DNA from 2 places in the Exiguobacterium sp. s56 genome. Region 2 is predicted to be linked to the other one. Evidence: a T-box and tRNA genes for the amino acid it is inferred to sense, from the RefSeq annotation. Region 2 holds a T-box; the other holds one or more tRNA genes.
What was found. A T-box is a leader RNA that pairs with one kind of tRNA and senses whether it is charged. The one in region 2 lies ahead of KNP71_RS00235 (valine--tRNA ligase), so its partner is inferred to be a tRNA-Val.
Positions count from the first base shown of each region.

Region 1 (10,536 bases), on a different contig from region 2:
GCGACCATCAAGATTCCCGGCAATAAGTTCGCGACACGAATCCGCGTGATGCCGACCAAGTTCAACCCAATCGCGACAATCATGACACCACCGGTCGCCGTCATCTCTAAAATAAAGTCATCCATGAGCGACTCCGGGATGAACTTCATGATTTGAATGGCGAGCAAGGCGATTGCTCCTTGGTATAAGAGTACCGGGACGGCCGAGAACATGACCCCGATGCCGAGCGTCGAGCTGAGGACGAGTGCCGTGAAACCGTCAATCAATCCTTTCGTATAGAGGACGTCATGATCCCCGCGCAATCCGCTGTCGAGCGCGCCGATGACAGCCATCGCACCAATGACGAAGATGAGCGTCGCCGTGATGAAGCCTTCGGCGATACTTGACTTACTCTTGCCCCCGAGGCGGCGTTCCAATTGATAGCCGACCTCGTTCAACTTCTCATCGAGCTTCCACCATTCGCCGAGTGCAGCCCCGATGACGAGACTGCCGATGACGATTAAAAAGTTCTCACTTTTCATCCCCATTTGAACGCCAAGCAAGACGACGGCGAGACCGATGGCTGCGGTGACCGTCTCTTTCATTCGTTCGGGGATGCGGTGAAACAAGAGTCCAAGTAATGTGCCAATCACGATCAACGCCGCGTTGACGATTGTTCCGGTTAAGACCATCGTATAATTCCCCGTTTCTGTATGTATTGAGAGGAATATACCAACTGTTTATGTAGGCTGTCAATTGAAAGAAAAACAAAAAAAAAAGCCACTTCTCGCAAGAAGTGGCGTCGCGGAAACCCACGTTCCTATGGGTTTCGCATCGGGTTTGGCACCCAAGTGATTCTGACTGGGCTCGAACCAGCGACCTCTACCCTGTCAAGGTAGCGCTCTCCCAGCTGAGCTACAGAATCAGGTCGTGTCCTCTCTTAAGGACACTATTAATATATCAAGAAACTAATGCCTTGGCAACTGTTTTTTAAAACTTTTTTTACTTTTTTTTAACGCGTCATTTCTTCCCGTTTCATATGGCGGCACAACCGTTCTAAATCACCGGCATATACCGAGACGAGCATGCCTTGATATTCGGTATCCCGATCCCAATGCAGTCCGTTCGCTTTCGCGACCCGTTGCGATGGGACGTTATCCGGATGAATCAAGGAAATGATCTCTTTCTCACCTTCTTCGAACGCATGACGCATGAGACGAGCCGCTGCCTCGCGTCCGTAGCCCATATGCCAATGCTTCGGCGCCAACCAATATCCGACTTCAAGTTCAATCGTGCCGTCGAGTTCATGGAGCAACGTGCCGGCATGACCGATTGGCTCGTCATTTTCATGCGACATCAATTTGAGCAACCCGGTTTGACGACCCGTCTGATAGCGGGCCAACTGGCGCTCGAACCATTCGATCGTCTGTTCATCCGTATATGGCTTTCCATCCGGGCTAATGAAACGCATCACGCGCGGATCTTGGAGTAGCGATTTCACGAAATAAAAATCAGCAATCGTGTAAGGTTCGAGTCGTAGACGCTCGGATTGCAGTTTGATATGACTCATCGTCCCCGCCCCTTTCGTTCACAGTCTGAACTATTTAATTCCCGTTTTTATTCGAAGCTAATCCTGATCACGCGACAACTTTTAATCCGATGACACTCCCGATAATAAGCAATAAGAAGAAGATACGCCACCGGTCCCGCGATTCGTTCAAATACAGCATGCCGAGCACGACGCCGCCGGCCGCCCCAATCCCGACCCAAATCGAATATGCCAGCCCGAGCGGGAGCGTCTCGAGAGAGCGCGACAACAAATAAAAACTTAAGGCAAACGTTCCGACGGACAAGATCGACCATTTAACAATCTGATAGCCTTTCGATTTTCCCATCCAAAAGACCGCCATCATCTCGGCAAGACCCGCGCCAATCAAAAATACCCAACTCATGCCGATTCTCCTCCTGTCACTTGTTTCAGTCCAATCACACCGATGAGGAGCGTCGCGATAAAGACGAGCTTCATGCCGGTCAGCGCCTCATCGAACAAGACTGCACCGACGATGACCGTTCCGACGGCCCCGATGCCGGTGAACACTGCATAACCGGTCCCGGCCGGTAACGTCCGGAACGACATCGCCAACAATCCAAAGCTCACAACTAATAAGAGAACGGTCACGGTGCTCGGACCGAGCACCGTGAAGCCGTTCGACAGTTTCATCGTCGTGGCCCAGACGATTTCAAGCAGGCCGGCGAGAATAAGCCAAACCCAGGCCATTTGATCTTGTTTCATGTCCATCCGACTCCTTTCTTATAGATTGTGAATGCGGCCTGTTGCCGCTTGACGCGATTCGTCTCGAGCGTGAAGAGTGAGATGAGCGCGCCGTCGAGAAAACAATAGTAGGCATCGTAAACGTCCTCGAGCGACTGTTCGGGTAACGCCCCTTGCTCCATCGCCAATCGAAACTGTTCTTTCTCAAACGCTTGCAAGTCCGTCTCGACCGACCCGAGCGTCGTCTCGATGAACAATCGCAATTCAGGAGGCGGGACGAGCAACATCCGCTTCGTCAGCATCCATGTCTCCTCTTCTTCAAAGAAGCGAATCAACGTCTCGACGATGGCCTCGATCCGTTCGAGCGGTGCCGCGCCCTCAGTGGCGTCCCGCGCTTCTCGCCAGACGCGATCGTAACGATCTGCCATGTCCTCGACGACTTGTTTGAACAATTGCTCTTTTCCTTCGATATGTGCGTATAGCGACGCTTTCTTAATGCCAACATCCTCGGCGAGTGCCGCTAATGATAGTCCTTCATACCCTTCAAGCGCAAAGCGCCGCCGTGCCGCCAGCTCGATTCGTTGTTTCGTATTCATCCGTCATCGACCCCTTTCTTCATTATCACCTTACCTAACGAACGGTAGGTAGTCAAGTGTCGCGATTGCATTTCTCGTCCACACCCGGCAAACTAAAACCAGTTGACTGCGAAAGGAGCGCTTTATATGCTCGACCAATTCAGCTTCACCTTACCGACCGAGGCCATACGTGGCCGGAAGCGGATTGTCCGTGTCTATCGTCCCGACTTCGTGTCGGCTGACGAACGAATCCCGGTCCTCTATATGCACGACGGTCAAAACGTGTTCGACGGCAAGACCGCCACGATCGGCGAAGGTTGGTCAATCGACCGCCACATCGAGGACTTGCAATTGCCGCTCATGGTCGTCGCCATCGCGAGTGCCCCGGACTGGCTCGACCGCTACGATGAGTATTCGTTTTATGAGGATGAGATGCTATATCGCCGAATCGGGCCGGAACTCGCCAAGACACGGCCCACGCTCGGCGGGAGAGGTCGGGCTTACGCCGACTGGCTCATGAAAGAGTTGAAGCCGTGGATTGATGAACGCTACGCGACCGACCCGGACGACGTCGGCGTGATGGGCAGCTCGATGGGCGGGGTCATCTCGCTCTATATGATGACGGCCTATCCGTCCATCCGGCGCGTCGGCTCGCTCTCGACAGCCGCTTGGGCCAATCTCGACTCCCTCATTCGGGATGTGAAGCAGGCCGATGTGACGGCGCGTCTCTATATGGACATCGGGACGAACGAGACGAGCGGACCGATCACGCCCGAGGATTACCTCTATACGAACGCGAAACTCGTCGAGACGGTCGCGCGAACAGGGATCGCCTTCCGCTATGAAGTCGAGCCCGGTGCCGTCCATAATGAAATCGCGTGGCGGCGTCGGCTACCGAACGCCCTCGCCTTCCTCTATGAATTGACATAAAAAAGAGACGAATTCCACGAAGGGATTCGTCTCTTGCTTGATTAAATGACCCAGTTTCCGTCACGCATGATGGCTTCGCGTGAACCGTCTTCGAGTTCGCCGTCGATGTTCATCTCGGCCGAGCCGATCATGAAGTCGACGTGTGTCATCGAGTCGTTCGCACCGTTCTCGGCGAGCTCTTCAGCTGACATTTGCGGTCCGCCTTCGAGACATGTCGAGTAGGCGCGTCCGAGCGCCAAGTGGCATGATGCGTTCTCGTCGAACAACGTGTTATAGAAAAGGAGACCCGAGTTCGAGATTGGTGAGTCGTCCGGCACGAGCGCAACTTCTCCGATACGACGCGCCCCTTCATCGAGGTTCAACAACTCATCGAGTGCCTGTTGGCCTTGTTTCGCTTCCGCTTTCACGACTTTCCCGCCTTCGAACCAGAGCGTGAATCCATCGATCAAGTTGCCGCTATAGCTGAGCGGTTTCGTGCTCGAGACGTGTCCTTCGACCGAATCTTTATCGGCGAGCGTAAACACTTCTTCGGTCGGCATGTTGGCGATGAAATCGACACCGTCGATGTTCGGACCGCCGCCGCCAAGGAAGACGTGCTTCTTCGGCAAGCCGATCGTCAATTCCGTGCCCGGTGCTTTGTAATGGAGCTTCGTGTACTTCTTGTTCGTGAGTAACGTCGCGCGTTCACGGAGCGATGCGTCATGCGTATCCCACGCCGCGACGACATCCGGTTGGTCCATGCGCGTCGCTTCGAAAATCGCTTTCCAAAGGGCTGGTACGGCGTCTTCACGGTCTGGGAAGACTTTCTTCGCCCATGCTTCCGAAGCGCCAGCAACGATTGACCAGCTGACATTGTCGCTCATGACATATTTGCGCCATTTCGCGAGCGCCACGCCGGCAGCACGGTTCGAGTCCGCGATGCGTGACGACTCAACGCCGTTCAGTGCGTCCGGGTCGTCGCTGACGATTGATAGGAACGCCGTCTTCTCTTCGGCCAATTGCTCAAAGCGGGCCTTGAGCCATTCCGGGTATTCTTTGAAAGCATCCGCCGGGGCGTTGAAGTAACGGACTTTCGTCGTCTCTTCGTCGCTCCAGTTGACATATACTTGTTTCGCGCCAGCTGCGTAAGCTGCTTTCACGATTTGACGGACGAGCGGTGCTTGGCTAATATCAGCTCGGACTTCGAGCTGTTGGCCCGGCTGAATGTTGACGCCTTTTTTGACGGCAAGCTCAGCGTAGCGGGCAAATTCTGCCTCAGTCGGCATGGTTACAGTAGACATATGTACAGTTCCTCCTTTTTCACTTATTTCTATTTTCTTAAATTTTCGGAAAAGTTGCAACCAAATCGCAAAAACGGGCATATTAGTAGATGAAGACAGAAGGAGGAATATACATGTCAGATTGGAAAACAACGTACACACACTTTTTAACGAGCGCGACCGAGGACTATACCGACAATGAAACATTAGGTGACCTATTGGTCCAAGGCGAACTCGCTCTCGCTAAAGTGACGGTCGACGTCGCTTCGAACGAGATTAGCAATATCGAGCGAGAAGAAGAACTGACGCTCTACTTCCAAATGAAACAGTTACTCAACATGTTGCGTGCCGTCTATAATCACCAGTTCGAGATGCAGCCGGACAAACAACATGCCCTCGTTGCGGCCGTCTTATACTTCGTATCCCCATTCGATGCGATTCCGGACGACGCCCCACTCGGCTTATTCGATGACGCTCAAGTCATCGATTACGTTCATGAACAGCTCGCAAGTGATATCGACCGCTTCCATAATGAATTGTAATCAATCGTCCCTTGAAATTCCGACATCGTCGGAGTACGCTTGAATGAGTTTATGTCAAAGGGGGGCGTATGGCACCTAGCCATGATCTATGTACGCAAAAACTAGAAAACGGATCGCCGTCGAAACGACCTTGTTCCTCATCGCCGGAACGATTTTACAATCCATTTTTGTCGGACTACTGCTCAAACCAAATGAAATCGGGACGGGGGGCATCGTCGGGATCACGTTGATCGTCAATGAATTGTTCAACACGCCAATCGGGTTCACGCAACTCGTCTTGAACATCCCACTCTTCATCGTCGGAATTAAATATCTCGGAAAACGGTTTATCCTTATGACCGGGCTTGTCGTCGTCTTGTCATCCATCTTGATTGACACGCTACCCGTGCTCATCCCACCGACCCCGCTCGATGACCCGCTCGTCGCCTCGGTGTTCAGCGGAATCGTCTCTGGGCTCGGACTCGCCTTGCTGTTATTCGCAGGCGCTTCGACCGGAGGACTCGACATTCTCGGGAAAGTCATTTATACGAACAACCGGAACTTATCACTCCCGAAAATCTTTTTGACACAAGATCTCATCGTCTATATCCTCGTGTTCATCACGTTCGACATTAAAGCGGTCATGTATGCGCTCGTCCTCAGTTTCGTCCGGTCGCGGACGTTGTTGACGATTCACCGGTTCTTCTCGGCGCAAAAGCAGTGTTTCATCATCTGTAAGAAAGCCGATGAAATCAACCTCGTCATCAAGCAGAACTTGAAACGCGGCGTCACGATTATGGACGCGACCGGCGGTTACTCGAACGACTCGAAGAAGATGTTGTATGTCGTCGTCCAGAATAACGAGATTCCAAAACTGCGTCAAATCGTCTCCGAGATTGATTCAGAAGCGTTCATCACCGTCTCTGAAATCGATTCGGTCGTCGGTAACTTCAAAGAACATTCGTATACACTTTAATCGACAGCAACTTGCTGTCGATTTTTTTGTGTAACAAACGCATGAACAATCCGATAATAATGGTGAGCCTCTTAGACATATACAGAAGGAGGTGCATGAGTTGACCAACCACTCGTTGCGCCAAACAGTCCCCGCTTTGCTCGTCGGGACCTTTTTTCTCGGACTTTTATTGATTCTGTTCACCCCTTACGCCTTGAGGGAGACAAGTTTGTTCGTCTATTTCACGGCGGTCACTCTCATCGCGACCGTCTTTAGCGCGACGGCCGTGTTTCAAAATCAAGGGATGCGACGCTACATACATTTACTGATTAGCGCCGGCAATGTCTGCTTCATCGCTTATTTGGTCGGACACCATTTTGGCGCATCGACAGCAATCAACCATATGCCGTTCATTCAGAACTTTTTTTATTTGATTATGTCGCTGATTGTCATCACGCAATCGATTGAAATTCGGACATTGAAACTGCGAACATTCGACATTTTCGCCTTGTTCAGCTTCGTGTTGATCGGGGCGTTGCATCTGTTCATTTATTCGAACGACGGTGGGCGTTATGCGGCTCACTTGAACGGGTTTGAAGAACAGATGGTGTTGATTAGTCTCTACATGATGCTCGGCTTCCTGTACTTGAATCGCATCACCTCGGTCGGCCAAACGTTCCGTGTGCTCTTGTTGATCGGCATTCTCGGCTTCACGACCGCCTCGATTTTGAACCAATTGCTCATCTTCAACGGCATCGGCCATGAGTTGGTGCACCTGCTTCAAGTGAGTAGCATCTTTATCATTTCAATCAGCTACGTGTTCGATGAATCGAGAGAAGATGCCCTCGTCTATGACTCCGTGTTCGACTACGTCGTCTATAGCGCAATCGTCATGCTGTTCATGCTCGCCTCGGATCGTTTGCTCGGCACATCTGTGCTCGACTCGATGACGGCGAACGCCGTCTTGTTGCTGCTCATCCGTCAGTTCGTCGTCGCCAAACAAAACGCATTGATCAGTCACCGTTTACATACCGTCAATACCGACCTCGAAGTCGCGGTGACGACGAAGGCGCATGAACTCGAGGTTCGCGAACAACAGTATCGCTCGCTATTCGCCTATCATGCCGAACCGATTTTCTTGTTCGACCTCCATGGCGAAGTGTTGTCTGTGAACGAGGCCGGCAGCTCGGTGCTTGGTCATGATACGGAAACGTTGATTGGCTCCAACATTTTAGACATTATCGAACAAAAAGACCGGTCCGCCTATGCGACCGTGTTGCACGATTTAACGAACGGTCGCCCCCGGACGCTCGACGTCGATGTCGTCACCGAAGACGGGGCGAAACGGGTGTGGCAGTTGATGAATATTCCAATGATTATCGACGGCGAAGTCGAAGGCATCTATGCGATCGTCAAGGACATCACGCAAATGATCGTCCAACAAGAACAGATTTATTATCAAGCGAACCATGACAGTCTAACCGGGCTTCATAACCGCTACGCCCTGCAAGAACAGATTGAACGGCTGATCGCGGAAGGACGTCCGTTCTCGCTCATGTTCTCCGACCTCGACGGTTTTAAAGAAATTAACGACCAGTTCGGCCATCATATGGGTGACGAGTTGTTGCAACATATCGGTAAACGTCTGCGGGGCGCCTTGTTGCCGAACGAGTATGCGGGCCGGCTCGGTGGTGACGAATTCATCGTTGTCGCCGAGCATGACGACGATGAGATGCTCGTCGAACGGTTACGGCGCTCCGTCTATCGTCCGCCGTACTTCATGGGCGGGACGCTCGTCGAGATTCACGCGTCCATCGGTATCGTCCGCTATCCTGAACACGGTTCGACGCTCAAGCATTTGCTGTCGAACGCCGACCTTGCCATGTATAAGGCGAAGGACAAAGGACGCAACGAGACCGTTTTTTTCGCTCCTGAATTACGGGCCCACAAAGAAGAGCGCAAACTGTTGATGGAAGGGCTTGATACCGCCCTCGAGAAAGGCGAGATCTCACTTTATCTTCAGCCTCAAGTTGACGCTTCGACGAAAGCCATCATCGGGGCCGAGGCGCTCATGCGTTGGCAACGAGATGGCGTCTTCATCCCGCCAAGCCAGTTCATCCCGATTGCCGAAGAGACGGGGCATATCCATGATCTCGGCCGCTGGATGATTCATGAAACATTCCAATTGATGTACGCATTCGAGCAAGGCGATATCGATTTACCAAAACTATCGGTCAACCTATCCGTCCGCCAACTGTTCGATGAGCACTTAATCGAATATTTGACGACGTTATTCGAACGGTTCCCGATTGAACCTGGCCGACTTAACTTCGAGTTGACCGAGACGGTCGCGGCCCATCAATCCGACCGCGTGTTGACACGGATTCTCGAGTTGAAGGCGCTTGGCATCAAACTGTCGATCGACGATTTCGGTACCGGCTACAGCTCGCTCGCCTACCTCGTCCGCTATCCAATCGATGAGCTGAAAATCCCGCGCGAGTTCACGATGCAACTCGAAGAAAACCGGGAGTATCAGACCGTCACCGCGACCATCGTCGCGATGGCCCGGCAACTAGGGATGGCACTCGTCGCTGAAGGTGTCGAGACCGAGTATCAAGAGAATTTCTTACGGAAAATCGGCTGTGATTCGATGCAAGGCTATCGCTATGCGAAACCGATGCCACTCGATGAGTTTGTTATTTACTATATGAAGAAGACGATGTAACGAACATGCCCCGAATCGGTATCCGGTTCGGGGCATTTGCTCATTTCATCTCATAAATCTTCACTTCGCCCGGCTTCAAATCGACCCACAGGTCCCAATTCTCATCGAACGAATGCTCGGCGTACGGCCATGACGTCGGTGAGTACACCATCTCGGCGAAACGGCTCGCGTTCCAGTTGCGGCGTCGCACCCCGTCGAGCGGGACTTTCCCTTGCAACGGTTGGTGCATATCCGTATTGGCCACGACGAGAAGCGTCTCGTTCGTATCCGGACGCAACCAAGCGAGGCCGATGAACGGGGCATCCATATGTGCCATGGCGAGCGGTTCGAAATGACTCGGGTTGACGAGGACGTCCAACCAACGACGACGCACCTCGGCCACTTGATGCATCAGTTCGATCATCTCGTCTCGCTCCGGATGATCCCAATGGAACTGGTACGCATCGAAGAAAGCAAGCTTTCCAAAGTACGGATCGGTCGGGAAGAGTTGATACGCTTCTTCCGGTCGGCAGTCGAGCCCGGTGTTCATCGGCTGTGTCTCATACAGTTCGAGTCCAGAGTTCGTCATCGGGATGCCGTTCGGTACGAAGCCGTTCAAGACGGCGAGCAAGCGACTCGCCTGCCGTCCCCCATCTCGTGTCGCGATACGGCGCGTGTCTGCCGTTTCTCCGGCCGCAAACACCGGTAACGGTAAGAAGCGCGAGTCATATACGAACTGGTGCGTCTCATGTGTATCAAAGCGTGGCTCTTTATAGAACCCGTACCCGATAATCATGTTATAGCCCGCTTCTTTCGCCGCCCACGCACCGATTTCAATCAATTCTTCAGCGATGAAGCTGAAGTTGGCGTCGAGTTCACGCGGTTGCTGTAGAATCCGTTGCGCCAAATCGACCGGCAAGGCGTGCCCCATGTCGATGCGAGCTCCATCAATCCCATATTCACGCTGATAGTGCGGAATGATGTCGGCGAGCATCGCCCAGAGCGGCTCGTTGATTTGATCGCCTCGGAATTGATTCGATTTGATCGAGTCGAACAAGATATAAGGTGCCAAGTTCGCTTCGCTCACGTAAGGTGCTGCCGCTGTCGGGTGGTCCAAGAACAGACGGAAATACGTCACATCTGACCATGGTGGCTGCGGATCATTGATGCAATCGGAGAAGGCTGGAGCGGTCGTCAAGCCGAACTCGCGCTCGATGACGGCAAGCAAGTTCTCTTCTGGATGCTCGAGCAAGTACGCTCTCACCGTCTCCCACTTGTCCGCATCGACGAGATTCGGTGCCATCGAGAAGCGACGTAAGTGCGCCCAGACGTCTTCTGACC
Region 1 is NZ_JACSLR010000013.1:23,649-34,184, forward strand. Features, by position in the region: gene KNP71_RS12105 (DUF554 domain-containing protein) at 1-671, opposite strand, end outside; tRNA gene KNP71_RS12110 (tRNA-Val) at 832-904, opposite strand; gene KNP71_RS12115 (GNAT family N-acetyltransferase) at 992-1,549, opposite strand; gene KNP71_RS12120 (DMT family transporter) at 1,617-1,931, opposite strand; gene KNP71_RS12125 (DMT family transporter) at 1,928-2,257, opposite strand; gene KNP71_RS12130 (TetR/AcrR family transcriptional regulator) at 2,269-2,847, opposite strand; gene KNP71_RS12135 (alpha/beta hydrolase) at 2,974-3,756, shown strand; gene KNP71_RS12140 (aminopeptidase) at 3,798-5,036, opposite strand; gene KNP71_RS12145 (YkvA family protein) at 5,150-5,557, shown strand; gene KNP71_RS12150 (YitT family protein) at 5,646-6,512, shown strand; gene KNP71_RS12155 (putative bifunctional diguanylate cyclase/phosphodiesterase) at 6,613-9,216, shown strand; gene KNP71_RS12160 (alpha-amylase family protein) at 9,257-10,536, opposite strand, start outside.
Region 1: it encodes a tRNA-Val, which carries the amino acid that the T-box ahead of KNP71_RS00235 (valine--tRNA ligase) is inferred to sense. The anticodon was not compared.

Region 2 (10,536 bases):
TGACAACTAATTGGAACTTCGAGGCGACCTACCTCGATCTCCGTGACATCTTTTACGACCGGGGACCGGTCCATCCGGTCGATAAGCCCGAGCTCGTCCTTTGGAACGAAGCGCTCGCCGAGACACTCGGACTCGACGCCGAAGCACGTCAAGACGTCGCACTCTTTGCCGGTAATCGCCAGACGGAGACGTCGTTCTCACAAGCGTATGCCGGCCACCAGTTCGGCCATTTCACAATGCTCGGTGACGGACGAGCACTCGTGCTCGGGGAACATGTCGCCCCGAACGGAAAGCGTGTCGATGTTCAATTGAAAGGCTCAGGTCCGACCGAGTATTCGCGTGGAGGCGATGGACGGGCCGCCGTTGGACCGATGGTGCGCGAGTTCCTCATCAGTGAGGCGATGCACGCCCTCGGCATCCCGACGAACCGGGCGCTCGCCGTCGTCACGACCGGTGAGCCGATCATGCGCCAAGGACCGAAGCATGGTGCCATCTTGACGCGCGTCGCGGCAAGCCATTTGCGCGTCGGTACGTTCCAATATGCCGCTGCGGCCGGATCGATTGATGACGTCATCGCTCTCGCCGACTATGCGATTCAGCGCCACGACCCTGATCTTGAAGGACAGCCGAATCGCTATGAACAGTTCCTCGGCCGCGTCATCACCCGCCAAGCGAAGCTCATCGCGGATTGGCAACTCGTCGGATTCATCCACGGCGTCATGAACACGGATAACACGTTCATCAGCGGTGAAGGTCTTGATTACGGACCATGTGCATTCATGGATACGTATCACCCGAACACCGTCTTCAGCTCCATCGACCGCGAGGGACGCTACGCCTATGCGAATCAGCCGTATATCGGGTCGTGGAACTTGGCCCGCCTCGCCGAGACGCTGTTGCCGCTCCTCGCTGACACGCAAGAAACCGCCGTCGATATCGCCAATAAACTGTTGAACGACTACACGGAAACGTATAAAGAAGCATACTTTACTGGCCTCGCCCATAAAATCGGGCTCTACGTCCGAAAAGATGGCGACGATGAACTGACAGACGAGTTGCTCCGACTCATGATGGAGTCTGAGGCTGACTTCACGAACACGTTCCGCGCGCTCACACTCGGCGACACAAATTCGCTTGCCTTTGCTAAGCAAGATGATGGCAAGGCGTGGCTGTCCGCTTGGCAAAAACGCCTCGGAGAGCAAGGTCTTCCTGATGAGGACGTCATCCGGCTCATGCGTCAGCATAACCCGGCCGTCATTCCGCGCAACCATCATGTCGAGGCCGCCCTCATGGTAGCCGAACGTGGTGACTTCGGTCCGACGCATGCACTGCTCGACGTATTGCGGAAGCCTTACGATTATGAAGCTGATTTCGGACGTTATATCTCATCAGGACCACCACGGACGTATCCGTATCAGACGTTTTGTGGCACGTGAACCATTCTGCTTCGGCAGGATGGTTTTTTTTGGAACCTTTTTCATTTTCGAGCGTAAAGTAGATAACATCACTTTTAGGAGGTTCAACATGCTTCTACTCACTTCACTCATTGCGTTAGGGTTTGCCTGCTTGATGTCAATCGAGCTATTGCAAGGACCATTCATAGATGACTGGGCCTGGCTAATGCCTGCCTTTTTCTTTGCTGTTTCCTTTTCCACCTTGATGAGACATTTGAATAACCTTGAATGGAATGAATCGAAATGAAGATGACTATCTTGCTCATGGCAATCATCGTCTTATCCACGTCCTATCTCGTCTACAGTTTTTATCTGTCATTTACGGGTCAGCCGATTCAGCCGCAAGTAACTGGACTCGCAATCGGCGTCCTGCTCACGTCCTCGTATTTCGTGACAACCGGTCGTCTTCCGTTTTGGACAGAACCGGAGGAAGAAGACGTATGAAGGTTCTTTATTCCGTCTTGGTAGGATTCGGAAGCATCCTTTATGTCGTCTATGCCATGCACCTATTCCGCATTGGTTATCCTCAACCGCTCCTCTTGCATGTTTTGTTTGCCGCCACTGTATTTGGCATAATCTACATCGAACGCAAACGAAACCCCGAACATCGATGACGATGCTCGGGGTTGTTCTTTTCTATAGACTCATAGTCCGAAATGAATCATGTCCTTCTTGTCTACTTGGGCTTGTGTGATTTTGGAAATAAGTCGATTCAGTTGTTCCGACTCATGCGTGTACATCATCGCTTTGACGACTTGATAGAACAGCGCCAGTGACTCATATGGAATGAGCGTGATCCCGCATTCGTCTAATCCGAATCCAGGACGGTCATAGGAGTGGAAATACGTGCGCATCTCGTTCAGCTCCTCGATAAACTCATCCACCCACTCCCCATCCACCGAGACACAATCGAAGTGTTCAGGTGTATACGTATCATATGATGATTGACGATTTGTTGAATCCAATACACCGAATTCGTGCGTGTATGGCATGACCATCCCTCCCTGTAAAAATATGTACACTTTAAATACCTTCATCGACTTAACCAAGTTTCGACCTACGTTCCTAACACGCATTCTCAATGAGAGTCTATGTAACGAATGGCAATGTATAATTATTTTCTTAGTCCGTTAAATCCCAAAATGAACCAAGTCTTTGCCTTCGCGTTCGGCTTGAATGATGAGACTCGCCAAATCGCTCAACTCTTCTGAACGATGGAATACACGTGACTGCGTGACGATGTCATAAAACATCGATAACGATTCGTTTGGGATGAGGGTAGTTCCGTAATAATCCAGCCCGAGATCAGGACGATGATACGAATGAAAATAGGTCCGCATAATCGAGCACGCTTCCATAAGCTCTTGGATAAAATCATCATCAACCTCAGTGTAGCCATTATAATCTGGATTACGTGTAGGTGCTTTCAATGTTCGTTCCCATAAATCAAATTCGTGCACTGGCAAATTAGAACTCATCCTTTCGCCTGCTTCAATTTATTCTTTAATTGGAAAATCCACCGACCACGCCTCCGGTAGCGAGTCCGAAAGGTCGAGCAACACCTCTTCCGACACATTGCCCGTCACGACGATGAGCTTGCCCTGGTCTACGTAAAACAAGCCGTTCCCTTCCGGTTGATTCAAGCGATACCGCTCATTCGAAACGTCACGCCGTTCAATCAATTCTCCGTCAGCCACACTGAAAGCATCGGTCACTAAAATCGTGATGCATTGCGTCTCATCATACAACGTCCACATCTCCACCGGCCGCTCGAGCTGACTCATCTCGAAGTTGTCGACAAACAGCTCTTCTTCAGGCAAGTCCAACCCGTGTCGGACTTTTTCGGCCGCCTCGGGAATCGTAAAGTTTTGAATCCCGTGCAACCCCCACTCCTCGTCCCGTGAATAGTTGAATACGCCGAACGAATCGTCGCGGTTTGGTAACTTAATGGCAATGAGCCCGAGATCATCGATGACGGTTTCATAGATTACACCGTCTCTCGCTGGTCGCTCGGACGTACCATCTGTATATTGAAGTGTGTATTGGGCCGTGACCGCATCAACTAGTCGAACGGTCCCTTTTGGCACGTCCTCAATCATCGAGCCGAACACTTCTTTGTCCGTCGTTACGGGAATATCCTTGGAAGACGTCTCTTCTGCACTTTCATTAATTGTCACTCCTGATTCCGTCGGTTCGATCGGTTCAGCTCGTTCCGCCACACACCCACTCAGTCCCATAACTGCCAAACTTAACATCATTCCGATTCGTCTCATGTCACACCACCTTTATATCGTCTCCTCTCCTAAATTCCACCAAACGACAAAAAAACCTTCTTCGGAGAACAAGTCTCCAAAGAAGGTTGATTCATTATTTACGCAACTCTTCCAAACGGGCGCGGACTGCGTCACGTTTGTCGAGGTAGTCTTTCTCTTTCGCCTTCTCTTCGTCGATGACGTGAGCCGGTGCCTTGCCAGTGAAGCCTGGGTTGCCGAGTTTCTTCTGAACGCGCTCGACTTCCTTCTCGTACTTCGCCACTTCTTTTTCAAGACGGGCGATTTCTTCCTCAAAGTTGATGAGGTCAGCGAGTGGGATGAACAGTTCCGCACCCGTCATGATGGCTGACATCGACTTATCAGGAGCCGTCAAGCCACGTCCGATTTCGAGCTCGGTCGCGTTCGTGAACTTGCCGATTGTCGTTTCGTTCGCGCTCAAGTAATCTTGTGTCGCCTCATCCGACGTCGAGATGAAGAGCTGAATCGGTTTCGACATTGGGGCGTTCACTTCCGAACGGATGTTACGGACCGAACGGATGACGTTCATGACCGCTTCGAACGCTGGTACCGAGTCCGCGAAGTGGAGCTCGTCGCGGCGTGTCGGGTAGCTCGCACGGACAATCGAGTCGCCTTCGTGCGGCAAGTGCTGCCAGATTTCCTCTGTGAGGAACGGCATGAACGGATGCATGAGACGCATGATTGAGTCGAGCGTGTACGCGAGCACTGAACGCGTCGTCGCTTTCGCAGCCTCGTCCTCACCGTAGAGCGTGAGTTTCGCCATCTCGATGTACCAGTTACAGAACTCTTCCCAGATGAAGTTGTACAAGTAACGGCCGGCTTCGCCGAACTCATACTTGTCGACGAGACGTGTCACTTGGTCGATTGTGTCGTTCAAGCGAGTGAGAATCCACTTGTCAGCGAGCGTCTTCTCACCTGACAAATCGATCTCCTCATACTTCATGCCGTCCATGTTCATAAGGGCGAAACGGCTCGCGTTCCAAATCTTGTTCGCGAAGTTCCATGTCGATTCGATTTTCTCCCAATAGAAACGAAGGTCGTTCCCTGGTGTCGATCCCGTAAGGAGGAACCAGCGGAGCGAGTCCGCGCCGTATTGGTCGATGACTTCCATCGGGTCGACGCCGTTACCGAGCGACTTCGACATCTTGCGGCCTTCCGAGTCGCGGATGAGACCGTGGATGAGCACGTCGTTGAACGGCTGCTTCCCAGTGAACTCGAGCGATTGGAAAATCATGCGAGATACCCAGAAGAAGATGATGTCGTAACCCGTGACGAGCGCGCTCGTCGGGAAGTAACGTTTGAAGTCTGCCGAGTCCGTATCCGGCCAGCCCATCGTCGAGAACGGCCAAAGCGCTGACGAGAACCATGTGTCGAGCACGTCTTCATCTTGATGCCAGTTCTCACTGTCCGCCGGTGCTTCTTTACCTACATAAATCTCACCTGTCTCATTGTGGTACCAAGCCGGGATGCGGTGACCCCACCAGAGTTGGCGGCTGATACACCAATCACGGATGTTCTCCATCCAACGGAGGTATGTGCCTTCGAACCGCTCTGGGACGAAGTTGACTTTCGTATCGTCATGTCCTTGCGCTTCGAGCGCTGCTTTCGCGAGCGGCTCCATGTCGACGAACCACTGTTTCGAAAGATAAGGCTCGATGACTGCGCCTGAACGTTCCGAGTGACCGACCGAGTGCGTGTGTGGCTCAATCTTGACGAGCGTGCCGTCTGCTTCTAGGTCTTTGACGAGTTGCTTGCGGCATTCGAAACGGTCGAGCCCTTCGTACTTGCCAGCATTCTCGTTCATCTTGCCGCCTTCGTCCATGACGAGGATGCGCGGGAGCTCGTGGCGGTTCCCGATCTCGAAGTCGTTCGGGTCGTGCGCCGGTGTGATCTTGACGCAACCTGTACCGAACTCCATGTCGACGTAGTCGTCAGCCACGATCGGAATCTCGCGGTTCATGACCGGAAGCATGATCGTCTTGCCGACGAGGTGCGCGTAACGCTCATCTTTCGGGTTAACGGCAACGGCCGTATCGCCGAGCATCGTCTCCGGACGCGTCGTCGCGATCTCGATGTGGCCTGAGCCATCAGCGAGCGGGTATTTCATGTGATAGAACGCGCCTTCGACTTCTTGGTAGATGACTTCGATATCCGAAACGGCCGTCTTTTGCGCCGGGTCCCAGTTGACGATATATTCGCCGCGGTAAATCAAGCCTTTCTCATAGAGGCGGACGAACACTTCCTGGACCGCTTTCGAGAGTCCTTCGTCGAGCGTGAAGCGCTCACGTGAGTAGTCGAGACCGAGGCCAAGTTTTGACCATTGGGCACGGATCGTATCGGCGTACTCGTCTTTCCATTCCCACGTCTTCTCGAGGAACTTCTCGCGTCCGAGGTCATAGCGCATAATGCCGTCCTCACGGAGCTTCTGTTCGACTTTCGCTTGTGTCGCGATCCCGGCGTGGTCCATCCCTGGGAGCCAGAGGACGTCATAGCCTTGCATGCGCTTGAGGCGCGTCAGCAAATCTTGGAGCGTCGTGTCCCACGCGTGTCCGAGGTGAAGTTTCCCTGTTACGTTCGGTGGCGGGATGACAATCGTGTACGGCTGTTTTGAATCGTCCTCGTCTGCTTTGAATACGTCGTTCTCTAACCAGTAGTCATACCATTTCGCTTCCGTCGCACTTGGATCGTACTTCGTCGGCATGGTGATTTCGTTTGTCTCGTTGGCCATATGCCCAACCTCCTCTAATAATGTGGACAAAAAAACGGCTACTCTCGTCCTTAACGCTAAGGACGAAAGAAGCCGTATCTTCCGCGGTACCACCTTAGTTCGCCACATGTGGCGCCCTCAAAATCGAATAACGGTCGATGGACCGGACCTTCCTACTTCGTTCAAAAGGTCAGCTCCGAGGCGACTTCCGCACCATCCCTCGCGGCCTCACACCAAGCGGCCGCGTCTCTGAAAAAGGATGTTGATTGCGTACTATTCCTCATCGTAGCTTTTGTTCGTATCTGTTAAACAATTGTAGCGACAGAAGCTGTTTCCGTCAAGATTACAATGAAAACTCTTGTTGCAGCTCTTTGAACGTCGCGTCGACCGCTGCGAGCGTCAAGTCGATATCTTCGTCCGTGTGAACGGTCGAGAGGAACAATCCTTCGAACTGTGACGGTGGCAAGAACACGCCGCGCGCCGCCATCTTCTGATAGTAAGCGCGGAACAAGTCGAGGTTCGCCGTCTTCGCCTTCTCGAAGTTCGTCACTTTCTCATTCGTGAAGAAGAATCCGAACATCGAGCCGGCCCGGTTCGTGTCGTGCGGGATGTTATACTTCTCGGCCGCTTTCGTATAGCCTTCAGCGAGACGGTCCGCTTTGCGTTCGAACTCGGCGTAGTGCTCAGGCTTGAGTTGCGATAACGTCGTGTAGCCGGCGATCATCGCGAGTGGGTTACCCGAGAGCGTCCCTGCCTGGTAAATCGGTCCTTGTGGCGCGATTTGTTCCATAATCTCGCGTTTCCCGCCATAGGCACCGACCGGAAGGCCGCCGCCGATGACTTTCCCGAGGCACGTCAAGTCCGGCGTCACGCCGAAGTAGCCTTGGGCACAGTTATAGCCGACCCGGAATCCGGTCATGACCTCGTCAAAGATGAGGAGCGAGCCGTATTGTTCCGTGATCTCGCGGAGTCCTTCGAGGAAGCCAGGTTGCGGTGGCACGAAGCCCATGTTACCGGCCGCCGGTTCGACGATGACACCAGCGATATCGTCGCCGAACTTCTCGAAGGCGATGCGGAGAGCATCCAAATCGTTATATGGCACCGTGAGCGTCTGGCTCGCCAAGTCTTTCGGTACGCCCGGCGAGTCCGGGAGACCGAGCGTCGCGACGCCCGAACCGGCCTTGATGAGGAGCGAGTCGCCATGACCGTGGTAGCAGCCTTCGAACTTCAAAATTTTCGTCTTGCCCGTGTAGCCGCGTGCGAGGCGGAGAGCCGCCATCGTCGCTTCCGTACCCGAGTTGACCATGCGCACCATCTCGATCGATGGGACGCGCTCGATGACGAGCTCGGCCATTTTCGTTTCGAGCTCGGTCGGTGTCCCGAACGTCCAGCCTTTTTCAGCTTGCTCTTGAATCGCCTTCGTGACGACAGGGTCACGGTGGCCGAGGATGAGTGGTCCCCATGAGAGGACGTAGTCGATATATTCGTTGCCATCGATGTCGTAGACGCGCGAGCCTTCGCCGCGTTCAGCAAAGATTGGCGTCATCCCGACTGATTTATAAGCACGGACCGGGCTGTTCACCCCGCCCGGCATGAGCGGACGTGCTTGTTCGAACGCCGCTTCTGAGCGTGTTTGTTTGTAGGTCATCTTTAATCGGCAAGGATACCCCTACTCCAATCGTGTCCCGGGCACAGCCCGACGATTAGTGGGGGGAGGAATTTCCATCATTTTCGGTATGGGACACAATCATGCTAAACATGTGCATGATAACCGCTTATGAACTCCTACCTTGCCTCCTCCCTTCTATGAGTTAAGTCAATTCATTCTCCGCTAAAAAAACGGGTATCGTTTATGTAGCGAAAGGTGGTGAGCACCATGTCTACAATCACTGCAAAAATACAAATCTATGTCCCAGCCTCTCAAGTGGCTACCCTGAGGACGACGATGGACGCGTACCGGTCGGCCTGTGACTGGCTGTCGGGACACGTCTTCGAGACGGGGGACCTGGACCAGGTCAGCCTCAACGACGCGCACTATGCCGAGATCCGGCGACGCTTCGGCCTGAAGAGCCAAATGGCCCAGTCGGTCATGAAGACGGTGGTCGCCAGATACAAGTCGGCGAGGTCGAACGGGCACGCGTGGTCCCGGGTCGAGTTCAAGCGCCCCGAGTACGACCTCGTCTGGAACCGCGACTACTCGCTCACCCGGGACCGGTTCAGCGTGAACACGCTGGACGGCCGGATCAAGCTGGACTATGCGCGCAAGGGCATGAGGCGGTACTTCAACGGGACGTGGCGGTTCGGCACGGCCAAACTGGTGCACAAACACGGGAAATGGTTCCTGCACATCCCCGTGACGAAGGCGTTCCCCGAACTCGCCGACGCCCGTGTCACCAACGTCGTCGGCGTGGACCTCGGCATCAACTTCCTGGCGGTCACGTACGACAGCCAGGGCGAGACCGCCTTCTACGACGGAGGAACGGTGAAGCACAAGCGAGGCACGTTCAAAGCGACCCGCAAGCAGCTGCAACGACGGCAGACCCCGTCGGCCCGCAAACGGCTGAGACAGCTCGGCTCGAGAGAAAACCGTTATGTGACCGATGTGAACCATCAGGTCACGAAGGCACTCGTCGACCGACACCCGAGGGGCACGCTGTTCGTGTTGGAGGACCTGACCGGCATCCGTGCCGCCACAGAGAAGGTGCGCGCGAGAAACCGCTACGTCTCCGTGTCGTGGGCGTTCTACCAGTTCCGTCAAATGCTCGCGTACAAGGCCGCGTTGAACGGACAGAAGGTGATCGTCGTCGACCCGAGACACACCTCCCAGACCTGCCCGACATGCGGGCACACCGAGAAGGCGAACCGGGACAAGAAGCTGCACCTCTTCCAATGCAAGAACTGCCGGTACCGGTCGAACGACGACCGGGTCGGCGCGATGAACCTGCATCAGAAAGGCATCGAACACATCGGTGCAGGTGCCACGGGAGCATGACTCCCGTGGCAGGGGCGAGGTCGGCCGTCCCGATGTTCCGCCACACGAAGGTAGGAGGCGCAAGCGCCGTCCGCACTACCGGGCAGGAACGAGCGTAACCGCACTCTACGAGGGTAGAGGCGCCGTCGGGTCCTCGACGGACGCAAGCCCCCGCTTCAAACGGACCGTCAGTTCGTTAAGTGGTGGGTTGTTGACGCGTAGTCTCCTTCCAAATAGCGACAGACGTCTTTTGCGAAATATGTGACGATGAGGTCCGCACCGGCCCGTTTGAAGCCGACCATCGTCTCCATGACGATGCGTTGCTCATCGACCCAGTCGTTCAAAGCAGCCGCTTTGACCATGGCGTACTCTCCGCTCACGTTATACGCCACGATCGGCATATCGAGCGAGTCGCGCATGTCACGGATGATGTCCATGAACGCGAGCGCCGGTTTGACGATCATGAAATCGGCGCCTTGCTCGACGTCCGATTGTGATTCGCGGAACGCTTCACGGCGGTTGGCCGGGTCCATCTGATAGCCTTTGCGGTCGCCTTCACCAGGTGCCGATTGCGCTGCGTCACGGAACGGTCCGTAGTACGCCGATGCGTACTTGACGCCGTAACTCATGATCGGGATATGGTTGAAACCGTTTTGGTCGAGTCCTTCACGGATCGCGGCGACGAAGCCGTCCATCATCGAGCTCGGCGCGATGATGTCAGCGCCTGCTTGCGCTTGCGTGATGGCCGTCTGGACGTGAAGTGGTAGCGACGCGTCGTTATCGACGTCACCGTTCTTCACGATGCCACAGTGGCCTGTCGACGTATATTCGCACAGGCATGTGTCGGCGATGACCGTGAGCTGTGGTGCCCACGCTTTCACTTTACGGATCGCTTCTTGGACGATGCCGTGGTCATGATACGCTTCCGTACCTTCCGGGTCTTTATGTTCAGGTACGCCGAACAAGAGCACCGATTGAATACCGAGGTCGACGATCTCGTTGATCTCGTCCTCGAGACGGTCGAGCGAGAAGTTGAAGACGCCCGGCATCGAGCTGACTTCGCGTTTAATGTCTGTCCCTTCGATGATGAAGAGCGGGTAAATCAAATCTTCT
Region 2 is NZ_JACSLR010000001.1:40,073-50,608, reverse strand. Features, by position in the region: gene KNP71_RS00265 (protein adenylyltransferase SelO) at 1-1,436, shown strand, start outside; gene KNP71_RS00260 (hypothetical protein) at 1,525-1,701, shown strand; gene KNP71_RS00255 (hypothetical protein) at 1,698-1,898, shown strand; gene KNP71_RS00250 (hypothetical protein) at 2,099-2,446, opposite strand; gene KNP71_RS00245 (short-chain dehydrogenase) at 2,585-2,932, opposite strand; gene KNP71_RS00240 (hypothetical protein) at 2,951-3,727, opposite strand; gene KNP71_RS00235 (valine--tRNA ligase) at 3,822-6,473, opposite strand; T-box leader at 6,529-6,748, opposite strand; gene hemL (glutamate-1-semialdehyde 2,1-aminomutase) at 6,796-8,100, opposite strand; gene KNP71_RS00225 (RNA-guided endonuclease InsQ/TnpB family protein) at 8,329-9,444, shown strand; gene hemB (porphobilinogen synthase) at 9,612-10,536, opposite strand, start outside.